Regions from separate parts of the Thauera sp. DNT-1 genome, predicted to be linked through region 3. Evidence: predicted binding sites of a transcription regulator. Region 3 holds the regulator's gene; each other region holds the start of a gene.
The links. The regulator FNR, encoded in region 3, switches genes on or off when oxygen is low (the NO sensors DNR and NnrR bind a similar motif). The targets are predictions, from matches to a motif close to TTGANCTAGNTCAA.
Positions count from the first base shown of each region.

Region 1 (6,322 bases), 270 kb from region 3:
CTGCTCGCCTGCGGCCCGCAGGCCCAGCTTGCCGCCAAGCAGCTGATCGCCGCGCTGGCCGGGCGTCCGATCGACGACGCCGTCGCCGAGGAGACCGCCGGCCGCATCGCGCGCCAGCGCGCCACCGCCGAAGCCCGCGAAGGCTTCACGGCCTTCTTCGAGAAGCGCTCGCCGGCGTGGATGCAATGAACACCCGCCGCGCCCCGGGCGTGGCGGACCTTTGAGGAGGAGGCGGGGTCACAGCCATGCGCACCCCGCGTTCCGTGCCGGTATTTCCCGGTGCGGTGTTTGCTAGGAGGAAACACATGTACACCCAGGCAATGGACATTCCGGACGATTCCGGAAAGAAACTCGCAGCGGTCTCCAATGCGACGAGCGAGCAGGAAGCCGCCTTCGAGGCCCGCATCGACGCCGACGGGCGCATCGAGCCGCAGGACTGGATGCCCGAGGCCTACCGCAAGACGCTGGTGCGCCAGATCAGCCAGCACGCCCACAGCGAGATCGTCGGCATGCTGCCGGAGGGCAACTGGATCTCGCGCGCGCCCAGCCTCAAGCGCAAGGCCATCCTGATCGCCAAGGTCCAGGACGAGGGCGGCCACGGCCTCTACCTGTACTCCGCCGCCGAGACGCTGGGCACCAGCCGCGACCAGATGCTCGAAGGCCTGCACTCGGGCAAGGCCAAGTACAGCTCGATCTTCAATTACCCGACGCTCAACTGGGCCGACGTCGGCGTGATCGGCTGGCTGGTCGATGGCGCGGCGATCATGAACCAGGTCCCGCTGTGCCGCTGCTCCTACGGCCCCTACGCGCGCGCCATGGTGCGCGTGTGCAAGGAGGAATCCTTCCACCAGCGCCAGGGCTACGAGGCCCTGCTGGTGATGATGAAGGGCACCGACGAGCAGCGCGCGATGGTGCAGGACGCGGTCAACCGCTACTGGTGGAAGTGCCTGGCCATGTTCGGGCCGCCGGATGCCGACAGCCCGCACAGCGCGCAAGGCATGCGCTGGGGCATCAAGCGCATCAGCAACGACGACCTGCGCCAGAAGTTCATCGACGCCACCGTGCCGCAGGCCAAGGTGCTGGGCGTGACCCTGCCCGACCCCGACCTCAAGTGGAACGAGGCGCGCGGCCACTACGACTACGGCCAGATCGACTGGGCCGAGTTCTGGAACACCGTCGAAGGCAACGGACCGTGCAACAAGGAACGCCTGGCCACCCGGGTCAAGGCACACAACGATGGCCAGTGGGTCCGCGACGCGGCCCAGGCCTATGCCCGCAAGCAAAAAGAACGCGCACTGAAGGAGGCAGCATGAACACCCCCGCACTCAAGGATTGGCCCCTCTGGGAAGTCTTCGTCCGCAGCAAGCAAGGCCTCGAGCACAAGCACTGCGGCAGCCTGCACGCGGCCGACGCGGCCCAGGCCCTGCACATGGCGCGCGACGTGTACACCCGCCGCCAGGAAGGCGTGAGCATCTGGGTGGTGCCCTCGGTCGCCATCACCGCCAGCAACCCGGACGACAAGGGCGAGCTCTTCGACCCCGCGGCCGACAAGATCTACCGCCATCCGACCTTCTACGAGATCCCTGAAGAAGTGGGGCACATGTAATGAGCACGCCGATCGACTACCTGCTGCACCTGGCCGACAACGCCGTCGTGCTCGGCCAGCGCAACGCCGAATGGTGCGGGCACGGCCCCATCCTGGAAGAAGACATGGCGCTGGCCAACGTCAGCCTCGACCTCATCGGCCAGGCGCGCCTGCTGTACCAGCGCGCCGCCGAGCTGAAGGGCGGCGACGCCACCGAGGACAAGCTGGCCTATTTCCGCGGCCCGCACGAGTTCCGCAACTACACGCTGCTGGAGCTCCCGCACCACGGCGCGCTGGTCGGCTACGCCGCGGCCGACCGCGACTACGCCACCACGATCGTGCGCAACTTCCTGTATTCGGCGCTGATGGTGCACGTGTGGGACGGCCTGCAGCAGTCCGCCGACGCCAGCCTCGCCGCGATCGCCGCCAAGTCGCTGAAGGAAACCAGCTACCACCTGCACCACTCGCGTGACTGGCTGGTGCGCATGGGCGACGGCACCGAGGAGTCGCACGCCCGCGCGCAGGCGGCGGTGAACCACCTCATGCCCTACACCGAGGAGTTCTGGACCACCAGCCCGGCCGAAGGCGCCGCGGTGGCGGCCAAGATCGGCATCGACGTATGGGCGCTGCGCCCGGCCTGGGACGCGCTCGTCAACGAGGCGCTGGCCGAAGCCACCCTGACCCGCCCGAACTTCCACGGTTACGTGACCGAGGGCAAGATCGGCCTGCACTCCGAGCATCTGAGCTACCTGCTCGGCGAGATGCAGGGTCTGGCCCGCGCCCACCCGGGCGCCACCTGGTAAGGGCGAAGGCCATGAGCAGCGTCGTGGACAAGGTCTGGGCCACCCTGGAGCCCCTGACGGACCCGGAGATCCCGGTGGTGACCCTGCGCGAGCTGGGCATCCTGCGGGATGTGCGGGAGACGGCGGAGGGCATCGAGGTGGTCATCACCCCGACCTACAGCGGCTGCCCCGCCATGGGGCAGATCGAGGACGACGTGCGTGCGAGCCTGGAACAGGCCGGCATCGCGGCGCGGGTGATCACCCAGCTCGCGCCGGCCTGGACCACCGACTGGATGAGCGACGAGGCCAAGGAAAAGCTGCGCGCCTATGGCATCGCCCCGCCCCACCGCACCTGCGGCAGCAGCGGCGGCGCCGAGGTCAGCGTGCTGAAGTTCGTGCGCCGGCAGCCGACCGCGGCGGTCGCCTGTCCGCAGTGCGGCTCCACCCACACCGTCGTCACCTCCGAGTTCGGCTCCACGGCCTGCAAGGCGCTGTACAAGTGCCTCGACTGCCAGGAGCCCTTCGACTATTTCAAACCCTATTAAGAGCCGGAGCCCAGACGCCATGTCAGCCCCCCGTTTCCAAGAACTCGCCATCAAGCGCGTGAGCCCCGAGGCCGCCGGCGCGGTGGCGATCACCTTCGCCATCCCCGAGGCCGAGCGCGAGCGCTTCGCCTTCGAGCCGGGCCAGTTCCTCACCCTGCGCGCCACCATCGATGGCCAGGACGTGCGCCGCAACTACTCGATCAGCAGCCCGCGCAGCCGCCTGGCACGCGAGGGCGAGCTCGAGATCGGCATCCGCCCGGTGGAAGGCGGCCTGTTCTCGAACTGGGCCACGCGCGCCATCAAGGCCGGCGACACCCTGCAGGTGATGCCGCCTGACGGCCGCTTCGTGGTCAAGAAGAAGCGCGCCATCCACCGCGTCGGCTTCGCCGCCGGCTCGGGCATCACCCCGATCCTGTCGATCGCCGCGAGCACGCTGGAAGAACAGCCGGACTCGAAGTTCACGCTGATCTACGGCAACCGTCGCATGTCCACGGTGATGTTCAACGAGGATCTGCAGGACCTCAAGGACCGCTACCGCGACCGCCTGACCATGATCCACGTGCTGTCGCGCCAGGCCCAGGAAGTGGACCTGCTGCAGGGGCGCATCGACGGTCCCAAGGTGCGCGCGATCATCGACGCCCTGCTGCCGGTGGGCAGCATGGACGAGGTCTTCATCTGCGGCCCCGACGAAATGATCACCGCCACCGAGACCGCGCTGGTCGAGGCCGGCGTGCCCGCCGACCGTATCCGCACCGAGCGCTTCACCGCCAACCTGCCCGCCGGCGCCCACCCGGTCGGCGCCTCGAGCACCGCCGAGGCCGTCGCGGCCGCGACCAAGGACATCACCATGGTCCTGGTGCTCGACGGCAAGGAGCACGAGATCGCGATCGGCCCCGACGAGCACCTGCTCGACGCCGGCCTCAATGCCGGCCTCGACCTCCCCTTCTCGTGCAAGGCCGGCGTGTGCTGCACCTGCCGCGCCAAGGTGACGGAGGGCGAAGTCGTGATGGACAAGAACTTCACCCTCGAGGCCGACGAAGTCGCGCAGGGCTACGTGCTGAGCTGCCAGGCGCGCGCCACCACCAAGCGCCTCAAGATCAGCTTCGACGAGCGCTGACACGATCTGCGGGCCGACGGCGTCCGCGCGCGCAGCAGCTTCCGACGGCCGTCTCGACGGCCGTTTTCCTTCGCGGACGGAGACGCGGCCGCGCGCCCCTGACGCAGGTCAACGCCGAAAGGGCGGCGGCCTGCTATCCCTTTAGACCTCATCCACTTTCCAGCGCGAAGATCATGGCCGGCTCCCACGCTCTCAGCACCGCCTTCGAACCGTCCTCGATCGCCGTCATCGGCGCGTCCGACGCACCCGGGTCCGTCGGCCGCGTCATCTTCCGCAACCTGGTCGAAGGCGGCTATCGCGGCACCCTGTACGCGGTCAACCCGAAGTACGGCAGCATCCAGGACCATCCCTGCCACCGCTCGGTCGAGGACATCGGCCGACCGGTCGATCTCGCCATCATCGCCACCCCCGCGCGCATGCTGCACAGCGTCACCGCACAGTGCGGCCGCAGCGGCGTACGCAACGCGGTCATCATCAGCGCCAGCGGGAACGCACTCGAGCGCCGCATCGTCGAGACCGCGCGCGAGACCCGGCTGCGCCTGATCGGGCCCGGCAGCCTGGGCATCGCACGCCCCGGCAGCGGGATCAATGCCGCGCTCACCCGCATCGCCGTCAAGCCCGGCGAGATCGCCCTGATCTCGCAGTCGGGCGCGATGTGCTCGGTCGTGCTCGACTGGGCGTTGACCAACGACGTCGGCTTCTCTTCGGTCATCTCGCTCGGCGGCACGGTGGACATCGACTACGGGGAAACGCTGGAGTACCTGATCCACGACACGCAGACGCGCTACATCCTGCTGCACGTCGATCACATCCGCAACGCCCGCCAGTTCATGAGCGCACTGCGCTCGGCCGCGCGCGTCAAGCCGATCATCCTGCTCAAGGCCGGCCGCCACGGTCGCAGCGACAACAACGCCGCCGACGCGGACAACGCCGGCCTCGCCGACGTGGTCTTCGACGCGGCGATGCGCCGCGCCGGCGTGGTGCGGGTGCAGAACATCGACCAGCTCTTCTTCGCCGCCAAGGCCTTGTCCTGCGGCTTTCGACCGCGCGAGGACAGCCTCGCCATCGTCTCCAACGGCAGCGGTCCGGCCGATCTCGCCGCCGACCGCGCCAAGGACCTCGGCACCGGACTCGTCGGGCTGGGCTCGCCGACGGTCGCCACGCTCGAGCGCCTCGGCGGACGCGAGCGGCACTCCCACAACCCGCTCGACCTCGGCGGCGACGCCAGCGCGCAGCTGTACCGCGACGCCATCCTCGCCCTCTCCGAGGACGCCGCGGTTTCCAACGTGCTGGTGATCCTGTCGCCGCACGCGCTCGTCGATCCGGTCGAGGTGGCGCAGGACATCATCGACCTCGCCGCCCAGGTGCGGCTCCAGCTGTGCTGCTGCTGGATGGGCGGCGGCCAGGTCGCCGAGGCGCGCGCGCTGCTCGCCCGGGCCGGGCTGCCGGTGTTCAGTTCGCCCGAGGCGGCGATCGAGCTGTTCCACAACATCTCGCGCTTTCACCACAACCAGACCCTGCTGCTGCAGACCGCCGGCGGCGGCAGCGCCGCCGCCTACCGCCGCACGGGTGGTGCGCGCGTGCTGATCGAGACCCTGCTCAACCAGCGTCGCCATATCCTCTCGGCGATGGAGTCCAAGGCGCTGCTGCGCAGCTTCGGCATCCCGGTCACGCACACCACCGTCGCCCGCGACGCCACCGAGGCCTTGTTCGTCGCCGAGCAGGCGGGTTTTCCGGTGGCGATGAAGGTCGACGCTCCCGAGCTGGCGAGCAAGTCCGAATCCGGCGGCGTGCGCCTCAACCTCAACACCGCCGAGTCGGTGTGGAGCGCCTTCCACGACATCGTCGACGCGGTGCGCCTGCGCCACCCCGAGGTGCAGATCAACGGCGTGTCGATCGAGCCCTATCTGTACCGGCCGCAGGCGCGCGCCTTCCGCATCCAGGTGCATCGCGACGCGATCTTCGGTCCGGTGATCAGCCTCGGCGCGCAGGACGCCTCCGCGCCGCGCACCTTCGCGCTGCCACCGCTGAACCCCGTGCTGGCCCGCGACCTCATCGACTCGGCCATCCCGGCGGCCGCACAGGGCCCGCGCAGCCAGGGCGGCGCGCTCAACCGCGCCGCCATCGAGCAGGTGCTGGTGTCGGTGTCCGACCTCGTGTGCGAGCTGCCCTGGGTGCGCGAGCTCGCGATCGACCCCTTGTTCATCGACGGCGACGGCGCCATCGCGGCCGATGCCCGCGTCGTCATCGACCAGGGCCTTCCCGCCGGCAGCGACCGCTACGCGCACATGGC
Region 1 is NZ_AP043752.1:4,340,158-4,346,479, reverse strand. Features, by position in the region: gene ACZ5PP_RS19945 (enoyl-CoA hydratase/isomerase family protein) at 1-189, shown strand, start outside; gene paaA (1,2-phenylacetyl-CoA epoxidase subunit PaaA) at 306-1,313, shown strand; gene paaB (1,2-phenylacetyl-CoA epoxidase subunit PaaB) at 1,310-1,606, shown strand; gene paaC (1,2-phenylacetyl-CoA epoxidase subunit PaaC) at 1,606-2,388, shown strand; gene paaD (1,2-phenylacetyl-CoA epoxidase subunit PaaD) at 2,400-2,912, shown strand; gene ACZ5PP_RS19920 (2Fe-2S iron-sulfur cluster-binding protein) at 2,932-4,029, shown strand; gene ACZ5PP_RS19915 (bifunctional acetate--CoA ligase family protein/GNAT family N-acetyltransferase) at 4,203-6,322, shown strand, end outside.
Region 1: a site for FNR is predicted at 4,128-4,141, ahead of ACZ5PP_RS19915 (bifunctional acetate--CoA ligase family protein/GNAT family N-acetyltransferase). Genes of this name have one in related genera too.

Region 2 (6,322 bases), 1.6 Mb from region 3:
ACCGTCCGAGGGCGACAGGAAGATCGGCTTCGGCGAGCACAAGGGCGAGCCGGTGTGGCAGGAAGTTCCAGGCGAGTACCGCTCCACGCTGCGCCGCATCATCGTGACCCAGGGCGACACCGAGCCGGCCTCGGTCGAGCAGCAGCGCCACCTCGGCCTGACCGCGCCCTCGCTCTACGATCTGCGCAACCTCTTCCAGGTCAATGTCGAGGAAGGCCGCCACCTGTGGGCGATGGTGTATCTGCTGCACGCACACTTCGGCCGCGACGGCCGCGAGGAGGCCGAGGCGCTGCTCGAGCGCCGCTCGGGCGATGCCGACAAGCCGCGCATCCTCACCGCGTTCAACGAGAAGACGCCAGACTGGCTGTCGTTCTTCATGTTCACGTTCATCACCGATCGTGACGGCAAGTTCCAGCTCGCCTCGCTCACCGAGTCGGCCTTCGACCCGCTCGCGCGCACCTGCAGGTTCATGCTGGCCGAGGAGGCGCACCATATGTTCGTCGGCGAGTCCGGAGTCGCCCGCATCATCCAGCGCACCTGCGAAGTCATGCGCGAGCTCGAGACGACGGACCCCGCCAGGCTGCGTGCGGCCGGCGTGATCGACCTGCCGACGCTGCAGAAGTACCTGAACTTCCACTACAGCATCACCGGCGACCTGTTCGGCGCCGAGCTGTCGTCGAACGCCGCGACCTATTACACCAACGGGCTGAAGGGCCGCTTCGGGGAAGACAGGCTCGACGACGACCACGAGCTGCACGAGGACGCGTACGCGATTCCCGACGTCGCCGACGACCGTATCGTCGAGCGCCACGTGCCGGCCCTGTCGGCACTGAACGAACGCCTCCGCGACGACTGGATCCGCGACCTGCAGGCCGGCGTCGAGCGCTGGAACCGCATCCCGGCCAGGTTCGGCTTCGACCTCGCTTTCAAGCTGCCGCACAAGGGCTTCCACCGCAGGATCGGCGTGTTTGCCGGCGCACACGTGAGCCCGGAAGGCGAGCTGATGAGCGAGGCCGAATGGACACACCGCCAACAGGAGTGGCTGCCCACCGCGACCGATCGGCTGTTCGTGCATTCGCTGATGGGCCGCTGCCTCGAGCCGGGCAGATTCGCCAACTGGATCGCACCACCGGCGCGCGGCGTCAACGACCAGCCGGTCGAATTCGAGTACGTTCGCTTCAACTGACCGACCGGGGAATAGGGGGAAGGAGAATAGGGGACAGACCCCAATTTCTCCCAAGAGCCCGCCGCGTTCCCCTGGCGGGCTTTTCCTTGCTGCGCTTTCTCTACTCCGACTCGAACAAGTCCCTGCTCGCCGGCACTTCCGCATGTTTCGGCGGGCGCCCCGCCCTGCCCGGCGTAACGCGGCGGCTTAGCGCGCTCGCAAGCTGGGCGGCGAAACGATCGTTGCCGAGCGCGTCGTTGCCGTTGGTCGCCGCGCGGATCTGGTCCACTTCGCTGGGCGCCAGGGCGTTCCGAAAGAGCCCGCGGTAACGCTCGGCACGAATCCGGGGATCGGCGTCGAGGGCCGTGAAGACGGCATGCGGCCGGATCAGCCCGTCCGCTTCACCCTGCGCGTTGCAACGCCAGCTCGACCAGCGGTAGGCGCCGGGCTCATCCACCATACCGCCCCTCCCACAGCGTGCCGCTGCGCGCATAGGCACGATTGACACGCCCTGCGGTCCGGCGCAAGGTTTCTCAGAGGCTGCGCCGCAGCCGACCGGCAAGACCACAAACCCAAAGGAGACAAGGCGATGTCCGAACAACGCGAACCCCATGTCGCGCAGAAAGCGCCCTATGCCGTCGAGGTCGAGGCGGGCAAGAAGTATTTCTGGTGCGCCTGTGGCCTGAGCAAGAACCAGCCCTTCTGCGACGGCTCGCACAAGGGCAGCGGGTTTGCTCCCACCGCCTTCACCCCCGATAAATCGGGCACGGTCCATCTGTGCGGCTGCAAGCACACCGCCAACGCGCCGTATTGCGACGGGACCCACACGAAGCTTTGACCGGCCGGCCATGCGCTTCCTGCTTGCCTGCCTGGGCCTGTTGCTGCCGATTGCCGGCGCCTGCGCCGAGACCGGCGAGGCAGCCTTGTGGGCGGCCTTGCGCGAGGGCGGGCATGTCGCGCTGATGCGCCATGCGATCGCACCCGGCGTCGGTGACCCGGCGGGCTTTCGGCTGGACGACTGCACCACCCAGCGCAAGCTGTCGGCGCAGGGTCGGGCGCAGGCGCGCGCGATCGGCGAGCGCTTCCGTGCCAACGGCATCACCACCGCGGCGGTGTTCTCCAGTCAGTGGTGTCGCTGCCTCGATACGGCGCGCGAACTGGCGCTGGGCGAGGTGGCGGCGTTCCCGGGGCTGAACTCCTTCTTCGCCGGCCGCGGCGAGGAGGCGCGGCACACCGCTGCGGTCCGCGCGCTGATCCGGGAGCGCGCGCACAGTCCCCTGCCGCTGGTGCTGGTGACGCATCAGGTGAACATCACCGCGCTGACGGGGGTGTTTCCGGCCTCGGGCGAGATCATCGTGCTGCGGGTCGACGGCGACACGCCGAGCGTGGCCGGCCGCATCCGGACCGATTGAGACAGCCGGCTCGCCTCTTCCTGCCGTGCATCGCGGGGACGGCGAAAACGCCCACCCGCGCTACTCGCCCTCCACCCCTTCGAAGACCTCGGCCACCGGGCAGCGCAGGCCGACGCTCGCGAGCTCCAGCTGCTCGTCGAGGGCGAAGGGGTAGAGCACCCAGTGCCCGCTGTCGTCGCGCCGGAAGACCTCGATACGACGCTGCTCGAGCGAGACGAGGACGTACTCCTGCAGCGCAGCCAGCGTGCGGTAGGCGGCGAACTTGTTGCCGCGGTCGTAGGCCTCGGTGGACGGCGAGAGCAGCTCGACGATCAGCAGCGGGTGACGCTTGACGTGGCTGGCCTCGGCGCTGCGGTCGCGCGGGTCGCAGGTCACGAGGATGTCGGGGTAGAAGAAGCTGTTGGCCGCCTCGACGTGGACCTTCATGTCGGCGATGAAGGGCTTGCAGGGAGTGCCGCGCAGGTGCGCATGCAGGCCGGCGAAAAGGTTGCCGGCTGCCGTACCGTGCGCGTCCGACGCGCCGCTCATGGCGAAGACCTCGCCATCGACGTATTCGCTGCGGGTGGGCTGATCCTGTTCCCAGGCCAGGTAGTCGTCGGGGCCGAACGGGATCTTGGGCTGGGGCAGGCTCATCGGGCGTCCTCGCTGCAATTCGTTGCGGTTTGCGCTTCGAGCATAGCGGCGAGGGACGGGACAGGCAATCGAGAGGCCCGTCTTCCGGGTCGTCGGACGACGAGTGCAGCGGCTCAGCTCACCGGTGCATAGAGCGGATACAAGGTGTCCTCCTCGCGCTGGATGCGGTCGACCAGCACGGCGCCGACGCGCTCGAGGTCGGCGGCGAAGCTCGCGGCGAGCGCCGGGTCTTCGCCGAGGCGGACGTAGCGGGCGAGGAAGGCGATCACCTTCTTGCCGATCTCGTCCATGTCGTGGCGGAACTCGTGCATCAGCGCGTGGCTCACCGGATCGTCGGCAAGGGTGTGCTCGAGATACACGTACAGGCGCACGTTCTCGACCAGCAGATGGGCGTGAAGGTCGACGCGGAAGCGCTCGAGCAGGGGCACGACCTCGTCGAAGCGCCCTGCGTGCGCGGCCTCGCGGATGGCGCCGAAGCGTTCGAGCATCAGACGATGATCGCGCACCAGGCGCTCGACCAGTTCGGGGCTGTAGCGGATGGTGGTGCCGGGAGCGAAGCTCTCGGAGTCCTCCATGGAATGCGCGGGTTCGGGGGCAGGAACCGTGGCGGACGAGGGCGCGGCCTCCGCCTTGGCCTGGTGCTTGCCGAACAGCCAGTCGAGCAGGAACATGATGTGCTCCGGATGGAGCCGCGGAGGGCGGCCGATGCGTGAAGGATTCCGACGCTAATACAGGTGCATGATGGACTTCCATGGCACAGATCAAATCCGCGCCGGATCCATCCGCGACACCCGGCATTGCCGTGCTTGATCCCGCGCAGGGCGTCCGCGCCCGCGCTGCGGGATAATCGCGGGCGTTCCACGACGGATCCGCCACCATGCCCGCCAGCTCAGCCACCACGCCGCGCGCCCTGCTCGTCTTCACGAACCTGCCCGACGCCGCCAGCGCCGAGGCCCTGGCGAACGCGCTGATCGACCGGCAGCTCGCCGCCTGCGTGAACATGCTCGCGCCCTGCACCTCGGTGTATCGCTGGCAGGGCGCGACCGAGACCGCGACCGAGGTACCGCTGCTGATCAAGACCACGCCGGCGCGCTACGCCGCGCTGGAGGCGGCGATCCGGGCCCACCACCCCTACGAACTTCCCGAGATCGTCGCGGTCCCTGTGACGCAGGGCTTGCCCGGCTATCTCGACTGGGTCGCCGCCGGAACGAGGGACGACGACTGAACGCCCGCCGGCGCGTCCCCGGCATCGCCCCGCCCGATCGACCCGTCCGCAGGCGCCGCAGCGCGCCCGCCCACCGCCGCCTAGAAGACCACGATGCACCGCCTTTTCCTCCTGCTCGCCCTGATCGCGAGCCTGCTCCTGCCCGCCGCGGCCCGCGCCAACCCGATCGAGCCCGAGAAGGCCTTCGCGATGCGCGCGCAGGCGCTCGACGCGCAGACCATCGAGGTGGTGTTCGAGATCGCCAAGGACTACTACCTCTACGGCGACAAGTTCCGCTTCGAGGCCGAGCCCGCCGGCGTGGGCTTCGGCGCGATGGAAAAGCCAGCGGGCAAGAAGCACAAGGACGACTTCTTCGGCGAGGTCGAGACCCACCGCGGCGAGCTGCGCATCCTGGTCCCGGTACAGGCGCCCGCCGGCACCACCCGCTTCGAGCTCTTCGCCACCAGCCAGGGCTGCTGGGATGGCGGCATCTGCTATCCGCCCACCACGCAGCAGGCCTCGATCGACCTCGCCGCGCCGCCGAAGAAGGCGGGCGGCTTCCTCGACAGCGTGCTCGGCGGCCGCGCGGGCACCGGCGGCGCCGCTTCGCCCACCCCGGTCGCGCTTGCCGCGCCGGAGGACGGCAGCGGCGGCGGCGCCGTCTCCAGCGACGAGAGCGGCGACATCGCCCGCCTGCTTTCCGGCGCCAGCGTGCCGATCATCCTGCTGAGCTTCTTCGGCTTCGGCCTGCTGCTCGCCTTCACCCCGTGCACCTTCCCGATGATCCCGATCCTGTCGGGCATCATCGTCGGCCAGGGCAACAAGGTCTCGCACACGCGCGCCTTCGTGCTCTCGCTCGCCTACGTGCTGGGCATGGCGGTGACCTACGCGCTCGCCGGGGTCGCCGCCGGCATGACCGGCACCATGCTGTCGGCGGCGCTGCAGAACGTGTGGGTGCTGTCGGCCTTCGCGCTGATGTTCGTGCTGCTGTCGCTGTCGATGTTCGGCTTCTACGAGCTGCAGCTGCCCAGCACGCTGCAGAGCAAGCTGGCCAACACCGCCAGCCACGGCAAGGGCGGCCACCTCGGCGGCGTCACCCTGATGGGCGTGCTGTCGGCCCTCATCGTCGGCCCCTGCGTGGCGGCACCGCTGGCCGGTGCGCTGCTCTACATCGCGCAGACCGGCGACGCCGTGCTCGGAGGCTGGGCGCTGTTCGCGATGGGCCTGGGCATGGGCGCGCCGCTGCTGGCGGTGGGCGTGGCCTCGCGCAGCCTGCTGCCCAAGGTCGGGCCGTGGATGGAAGGCGTCAAGAAGGCCTTCGGCGTGATGCTGCTCGCGGTTGCGCTGTGGATGATCACCCCGGTGATCCCGCCCCTGGCCACCATGCTGGGCTGGGCCGCGCTGCTGCTGTTCTCGGCGATCTTCCTGCACGCGATCGACCCGCTGCCGCCGCAGGCCAAGGGCTGGCAGCGCTTCTGGAAGGGTGTGGGCGTGGTGCTGTTGTTGGCCGGCGCGGCGATCCTGGTGGGCGCGCTCGCCGGCTCGCGCGACCCGCTGCAGCCCTTGTCGGTGCTGCGCGCGCAGGCCGCGGCGCCGGTCGATGTGCCGCAGTTCGAGAAGGTGGACTCCATCGCCGAACTCGAGGCCCGGCTCGCCACCACCGATCGCCCGGTGCTGCTCGACTTCTATGCCGACTGGTGCGTGTCGTGCAAGGAGATGGAGCGCTTCACCTTCAGCGACGCCGCGGTCGCCGCGCGCATGAGCCGCATGCTGCTGCTGAAGGCCGACGTCACCGCCAACACCGACGAGCACAAGGCGCTGCTCAAGCGCTTCGGTCTTTTCGGCCCGCCCGGCATCCTCTTCTTCGACGCCGCGGGCAAGGAGCGCGCGGGCCTGCGCGTGGTGGGC
Region 2 is NZ_AP043752.1:2,423,514-2,429,835, forward strand. Features, by position in the region: gene boxB (benzoyl-CoA 2,3-epoxidase subunit BoxB) at 1-1,186, shown strand, start outside; gene ACZ5PP_RS11180 (hypothetical protein) at 1,287-1,625, opposite strand; gene ACZ5PP_RS11185 (CDGSH iron-sulfur domain-containing protein) at 1,755-2,003, shown strand; gene ACZ5PP_RS11190 (histidine phosphatase family protein) at 2,014-2,577, shown strand; gene ACZ5PP_RS11195 (Uma2 family endonuclease) at 2,638-3,210, opposite strand; gene ACZ5PP_RS11200 (hemerythrin domain-containing protein) at 3,324-3,881, opposite strand; gene cutA (divalent-cation tolerance protein CutA) at 4,088-4,435, shown strand; gene dsbD (protein-disulfide reductase DsbD) at 4,529-6,322, shown strand, end outside.
Region 2: a site for FNR is predicted at 3,962-3,975, ahead of ACZ5PP_RS11200 (hemerythrin domain-containing protein). Genes of this name have one in related genera too.

Region 3 (6,322 bases):
GCCACCGAGCGAGGGGGCGTGGTACAGCCCGAACAGGCCGAAGCCGAGCACGAGGAGCCCGGAGGCCAGGCGCACCCTCGGGTGGCGGGTGATGTCGCGGAAGCGTTTGAAGAGCATGCCTGCCAGCAGCAGGTTGGGCAGCGTGCCCAGCCCGAAGGCCAGCATCAGGCCGGCGCCGCGTGCACCCGATCCGGTGACGAGCGCAGTGGCGAGGATGGAATAGGTGAGCCCGCAGGGGATGAAGCCCCACAGCATGCCGAGCGGCAGCGCCTGCCCGACCGAGCGCGCCGGCAGGAAGCGCCGGGTGGCGGGCTGGATGCGCCGCCACAGCAGGTGACCGACGCGCTCGATGGGCGCGAGCAGGCGGGTGAAGCCGGTGAGGTAGAGCCCGAGCGCCACCAGCATCAGGTTGGCGAGCACGTACAGCGTCATCTGCACCGGCAGCATGCCCTCGTAGAGCAGGCCGACCGAGCCGAGCAGGCCGACACAGGCACCGAGCAAGGTGTAGGTGCCGATGCGCCCGAGGTTGTAGGCCAGGTGCAGCGGCCACTGCGGCCGGCTGCCGGGCACATGCACCTGCATGCTGAGCGCGCCGACGATGCCGCCGCACATCGACACGCAGTGGGTGCCGCCGAGCAGGCCGATCAGGAAGACGGCGAGATAACCGGTTTCGGGCATGAAGAAGAAAAGGGCCCCGCGGGAAATGCGAGGCCCTCATTCTACGCTGCGGTGCGCAATCCGTGCGGCGTTCAGATCACCCGCGAGTAGCGCTGGCGCTCGCGGTCGGCGCGCAGGTAGCGGTCGAACACCATCGCGATGCCGCGCACCAGCAGGCGGCCGCCGGGCTGCACGCTGATCCAGTCGCCGTCGATCTTGACCAGCCCGGCCTTCTCCATTTCCTGCAGATCGGCGAGTTCCTCGGCGAAGTACTCGCGGAAGTTGACCAGGTAGGCGATCTCGATCGACTGCATCGAGAGCTCGAAGTGGCACATCAGCGCCTGGATGATCGCGCGCCGCAGCAGGTCGTCGGCGGTGAGCTCGATGCCGCGCAGCACCGGCAGCTCGTCGCGGTCGAGCGCGTCGTAGTACTCGTCGAGCGTCTTCACGTTCTGCGCGTACACCGGACCGATCTTGCCGATCGCCGACACCCCGAAGGCGAGCAGGTCGCATTCGGCGTGGGTGGAATAGCCCTGGAAGTTGCGGTGCAGGCGGCCCTGGCGCTGGGCGATGGTGAGCTCGTCGTCGGGCTTGGCGAAGTGGTCCATGCCGATATACACGTAGCCCGCCTCGGTGAGCCGGCGGATGCCGAGCTGCAGTAGCGCGAGCTTGGTGTCGGCCGTGGGCATGTCGCCGCTGTTGATGCGGCGCTGCGGCTTGAACAGGCCCGGCAGGTGAGCGTAGCTGTACAGCGAGATGCGGTCGGGCGAGATCTCCAGCACCTGGTCGAGCGTGCGGTCGAAGCTGGTCGGGTTCTGCCGGGGCAGGCCGTAGATCAGGTCCATGCTCACCGATTTGAAGCCGTTGGCGCGCGCGGCGTCGATGACCAGCTTGGTCTCGTCGAAGCTCTGGATACGATTGACCGCCTGCTGCACGTCCTCGGCGAAATCCTGCACGCCCACGCTCATGCGGTTGAAGCCGAGCTCGGCGAGCAGCTTCACGGTGTCGAAATCGACCTTGCGCGGGTCGACCTCGATCGAGTATTCGCCGTTGGGCACCAGCGTGAAGTGCTCGCGCACCGCCGCCATGAGCTCGCGCATCTCGTCGTGCGACAAAAAGGTCGGCGTGCCCCCGCCGAGGTGGAGCTGGGTGACCTGGCGGCTCCCCTCCAGGCAAGCGGCCTGCATCTCGATTTCTTTCGCGAGATATTTCAGGTACTTGGCCGAGCGCCCATGATCCTTGGTAATGATCTTGTTGCAGGCGCAGTAGTAGCAGATCGTGTTGCAGAAGGGGATGTGGAAGTATAATGAGAGCGGTTTGCTTACGCCGCCCACCGCCCGCTTGGCCAGCCAGGCCCGCAGCGCCTCTGCATTGAAGGCTTCGACGAAGCGGTCCGCCGTGGGATAGGACGTGTAGCGCGGCCCGTTGATGTCGAATTTGCGGATCAGTTGCGGGTCGAAGATGAGGTCGGTCTGGCTTTTCATGATCTTGCTGGCGGGCTGTCTGCCGAACAATGGCAGAAGCCTCCGTAATGTTGGTTGACTTGGGTCAACGGGTGTGATTAGCAATCCCGCCACTCCAGCGCAGGCGTCTCTAATGTCAGGAAAGCAGGATTATCGTGCAGATGAGGGCTAGCGTGCCAATTACCGTGGATGGGCTCAAATCGGCCTGTTCGCAGTGCAACCTCGTCGAGTTGTGCCTCCCCTTCGGAATGTCCGATCGTGAGCTGAGCCGGCTCGACGAACTGGTGGGCGCGCGCCGCAAGGTCAAGCGCCAGCACAATCTCTACCGCGCCGGTGACTCTTTCGAGGCGATCTACGCGATCCGCGCGGGCTCGTTCAAGACCGACGTGCTGCTCGAGGACGGTCGCGAACAGGTGACCGGCTTCCAGATGACCGGCGAGATCCTCGGTCTCGACGGCATCAGCACCGAGGCCCACAGCTGCAACGCGGTGGCGCTCGAGGACAGCGAGGTGTGCGTGATCGCCTACGACAAGCTCGAGCAGATGTCGCATGAGATCGAGGGCTTGCAACTTCAGTTCCACAAGGTCATGAGCCGCGAGATCGTGCGCGATCACGGCGTGATGATGCTGCTCGGCTCGATGCGCGCCGAAGAGCGCCTGGCCGCCTTCCTGCTGAACATGTCGCAGCGCTTCACGGCGCGCGGTTTCTCGCCGAGCGAGTTCAACCTGCGCATGACGCGCGAGGAGATCGGCTCCTACCTCGGACTCAAGCTCGAGACGGTGTCGCGCGCCTTCTCGCGCTTCCAGGAGGACGGGCTGATCGCGGTGCAGCAGAAGCACGTACACCTGCTCGACCTCGCCGGCCTCAAGCGCCTGATCCAGCACCAGCACGGCGCGCGCTGAGCACGCCGTGGCCGGGACGACCCGGGGCTCGACGGCTCAGGCGAGGTAGCCGGCGACGTTCTTGCTCAGCGCCACCGACACGATCCACGCATAGACCAGGATCGCGCCGGCGAAGGCGGCGAGCCGCACGCCACGGGTACGTCCGCGCTTGAGCGCCAACGTGCCGAGCAGGATGTAGGCGAGCAGGCCGATCACCTTCGCCGTGACCCAGCCGGCGCTGAAGGGGTATTGCCCGATCATTACCGCCAGCGTGATCGCAGACAGGAGCAGCGTGCTGTCGACGAGGTGCGGCAGGAGCCGCGTCAGGCGGTGCTGCAGCAGGGCGTTGCCGGTGAGCATCCAGATGCCGCGCAGCAGGAAGCCGGCGGCGCTCAGCACGACGCAGGTCACATGCAGGTTCTTGATCAGGTAGTACATCCACGATCCTAACGAAAGCCGGTCAGGGCGCCGCTCGACAACCGGCCGAATTGAAATTGCGTCCCCAGACGGAGAGTTCCAGATGCCCAACACGACCCCGCTCGACATCCCCTCCCTGCTGCGCCGCATCCCGCTGTTCAGCGAACTGTCGGAGGCGGACATCCAGCTGGTCGCGCGCTACACCCGCGAGCGCCAGGTCGCCCGCGGCGAAGTGCTGTTCCAGCGCGGCGACCTGCCGCACGGCTTTTACTTCGTGGTCTCCGGCCAGGTCAAGCTCGCCTTCTCGTCCTCGCAAGGCACCGAGAAGGTGGTCGAGATCATCGGCCCGATGCAGAGCTTCGGCGAGGCCGTGATGTTCATGAACCACCCCTACCCGGTCTTCGCCGAGGCCCTGAGCGAGACCGTGCTGGTGCACGTCGGCCAGGCGGTGGTGAGCGAACTCATCGACCAGGACTCCACCTTCGCGCGCAAGCTGCTCGCCGGCATGGCGATCCGCCTGCACGGGCTGATCCAGGACGTGGAGACCTACTCCTTGCGCTCGAGCACCCAGCGCGTGATCGGCTACCTGCTGCAGGTGGCCGACAACGACGCACCCTGCGAGATCGCGCTGCCGACGAGCAAGCAGGTGATCGCCTCGCGCCTCAACCTGACGCCCGAGACCCTGTCGCGCATCTTCCACGACCTCAGCGACGCCGGCCTGATCACCGTGCAGGGCAAGCGCGTGAGTCTGCACGATCCGGTACGGCTGTCGCGCTACAACGCCTGAGCGGCCCTCGCCGCCCTCCCGGTCCGCTTGCGCGCGGACGCTCACTCGAGCACGACCGGCACGCCGGGCCGCGCCGCCTCGACCCTGCTCCAGCCCAGTTCGCGCTCGACCGCCTCGACGAAGGCGGCGGAGGCGGCCGGCTCGCCGTGCGCCACGAAGGTGCGCCGCGGCGCCTCGCCGAAGCCGCGCAGCCAGTCGAGGAGTGCGGGCTGGTCGGCGTGGGCGGAGAGCCCGCCGATGGTATGGATGCGCGCACGCACCGGGATACGTTCGCCGAACAGGGTGACCTGGTGCGCACCGTCGACCAGCCGGCGGCCGAGCGTGCCGGCAGCCTGGAAGCCTGCGATGACCACTGCGCACTCGCGCCGGCCGAGGTTGTGGCGCAGGTGGTGCTTGATCCGACCGGCATCGCACATGCCGCTTGCCGAGATCACGACCAGCCCGCCCGGCACCGCATTGAGCGCCTTCGATTCCTCGACGTCCTGCACGAACCGCACACGGAAGCGTCCCGAGTTGGCCTCGGCCCAGGCGTAGAGCGCACGCGTCTCATCGTCCCAGAGGGCGGTGTGGCGCACGGTGAGCGCGGTGACCGCAGAGGCCATCGGCGAGTCGACCACGACGTCGAGCCGGGCGATGCGTCCGGCGCGCACCAGGTCGGCGAGCACGAACAGCACTTCCTGGGTACGCCCGACCGCGAACGCCGGGATGATCACGTTGCCGCCATCGACCTCGAGCGTGCGCCGCAAGGCGAGCGCGAGCTCGTCGCAGGTGGCGGCGAAGGAGCGGTGGGCGCGGTTGCCGTAGGTCGACTCGACGCACAGGTAGTCGGCCCGGGCGATCCGCACCGGGTCCCGCAGCACCGGGCGCATCGGCTGGCCAATGTCGCCCGAGGCGACCAGCCGGCGGGTGTGGCCGCGCTCGCCGACGTCGATCTCGAGGATCGCCGAACCGAGGATGTGCCCGGCGTCACGGAAGCGGCAGCGCACGCCCGGGCCGGGCTCGATCCAGTCGTCGTAGTCGGTGGGGACGAAACGGCCCAGACTGGTACGCGCCTGCTCCACGGTGTAGAGCGGGGCCACCTCCGCCCGGCGTGCCATCTTGCGCGAGCGCGTGTCGCGCAGCGCCCACTCGGCCTCCTTCTCCTGGATATGGGCGGAATCCATCAACATCACGCCGAGCAGATCGACAGTGGCCGTGGTGGCGAAGATGCGCCCTCGATATCCCAGTGCCACGAGGCGCGGCAGCAGGCCGGAGTGATCGAGATGGGCGTGGGTGAGGAGCACGAAATCGATGTCGCGCAGCTCGAAATCGAGGGCGTCGCGGTTCTTGCGGTCGGCTTCGCGCCCGCCCTGGAAAAGGCCGCAATCCACCAGAAATGCACCGCGCTCGTGATCGACCCGCAGGCAGGAGCCGGTGACCTCGCCCGCAGCGCCAAGGAAGGTGAGCATCATCGCTGGCCTCGCCGATCTTTCAGGGGTTCCCACTGTGCCCTTCGTGATCGCTCGACGGCTTGATCATGATCAATCATGGCGGACCCCATCCGCTCGCTATAATCGAAGCACGACACACCACAGGGAGCGTACGTCATGTTCAAGCACATCCTGGTACCGACCGACGGCTCGGCACTCTCGGACAGCACGGTCGCCCGTGCCGTCTCCTTCGCGAAGGAGACCGGCGCGCGCATCACCTTCTTCTATTCGCAGCCGGACTTCCCGATGCCGATCTACGGCGAGGGCGCGCTGATCGATCCGACCACGCCCGAGCAGTTCGCGAAATCGGCTGCATCCGAAGCCGAGGCGATCCTTTCAAAGGCGCGCGGTGCGGCGGAAGCGGCGGGCGTGGCCTGCGACAGCGACACCGCGGTCAATGAGGTGCCCTACGAGGCGATCATCGACGCCGCCGACCGCCATGGCTGCGACCTCATCTTCATGGCCTCGCACGGCCGTCGCGGCATCGCAGGCCTGCTGCTCGGCTCCGAGACGCAAAAGGTGCTGACCCACAGCAAGACGCCGGTTCTGGTCTACCGCTGACACCGGCATCGGCCCCGCGCGCGGCCCCCCAAAGCATGCGGCCCGCTCGTGCGGGCCGTTTTCATCCGCGGTGCGGATCGCTCATGA
Region 3 is NZ_AP043752.1:4,065,223-4,071,544, reverse strand. Features, by position in the region: gene ACZ5PP_RS18805 (sulfite exporter TauE/SafE family protein) at 1-678, opposite strand, end outside; gene hemN (oxygen-independent coproporphyrinogen III oxidase) at 750-2,141, opposite strand; gene fnr (fumarate/nitrate reduction transcriptional regulator Fnr) at 2,282-3,022, shown strand; gene ACZ5PP_RS18790 (SirB2 family protein) at 3,059-3,439, opposite strand; gene ACZ5PP_RS18785 (Crp/Fnr family transcriptional regulator) at 3,522-4,205, shown strand; gene ACZ5PP_RS18780 (MBL fold metallo-hydrolase RNA specificity domain-containing protein) at 4,247-5,656, opposite strand; gene ACZ5PP_RS18775 (universal stress protein) at 5,792-6,235, shown strand; gene ACZ5PP_RS18770 (DUF3149 domain-containing protein) at 6,317-6,322, opposite strand, start outside.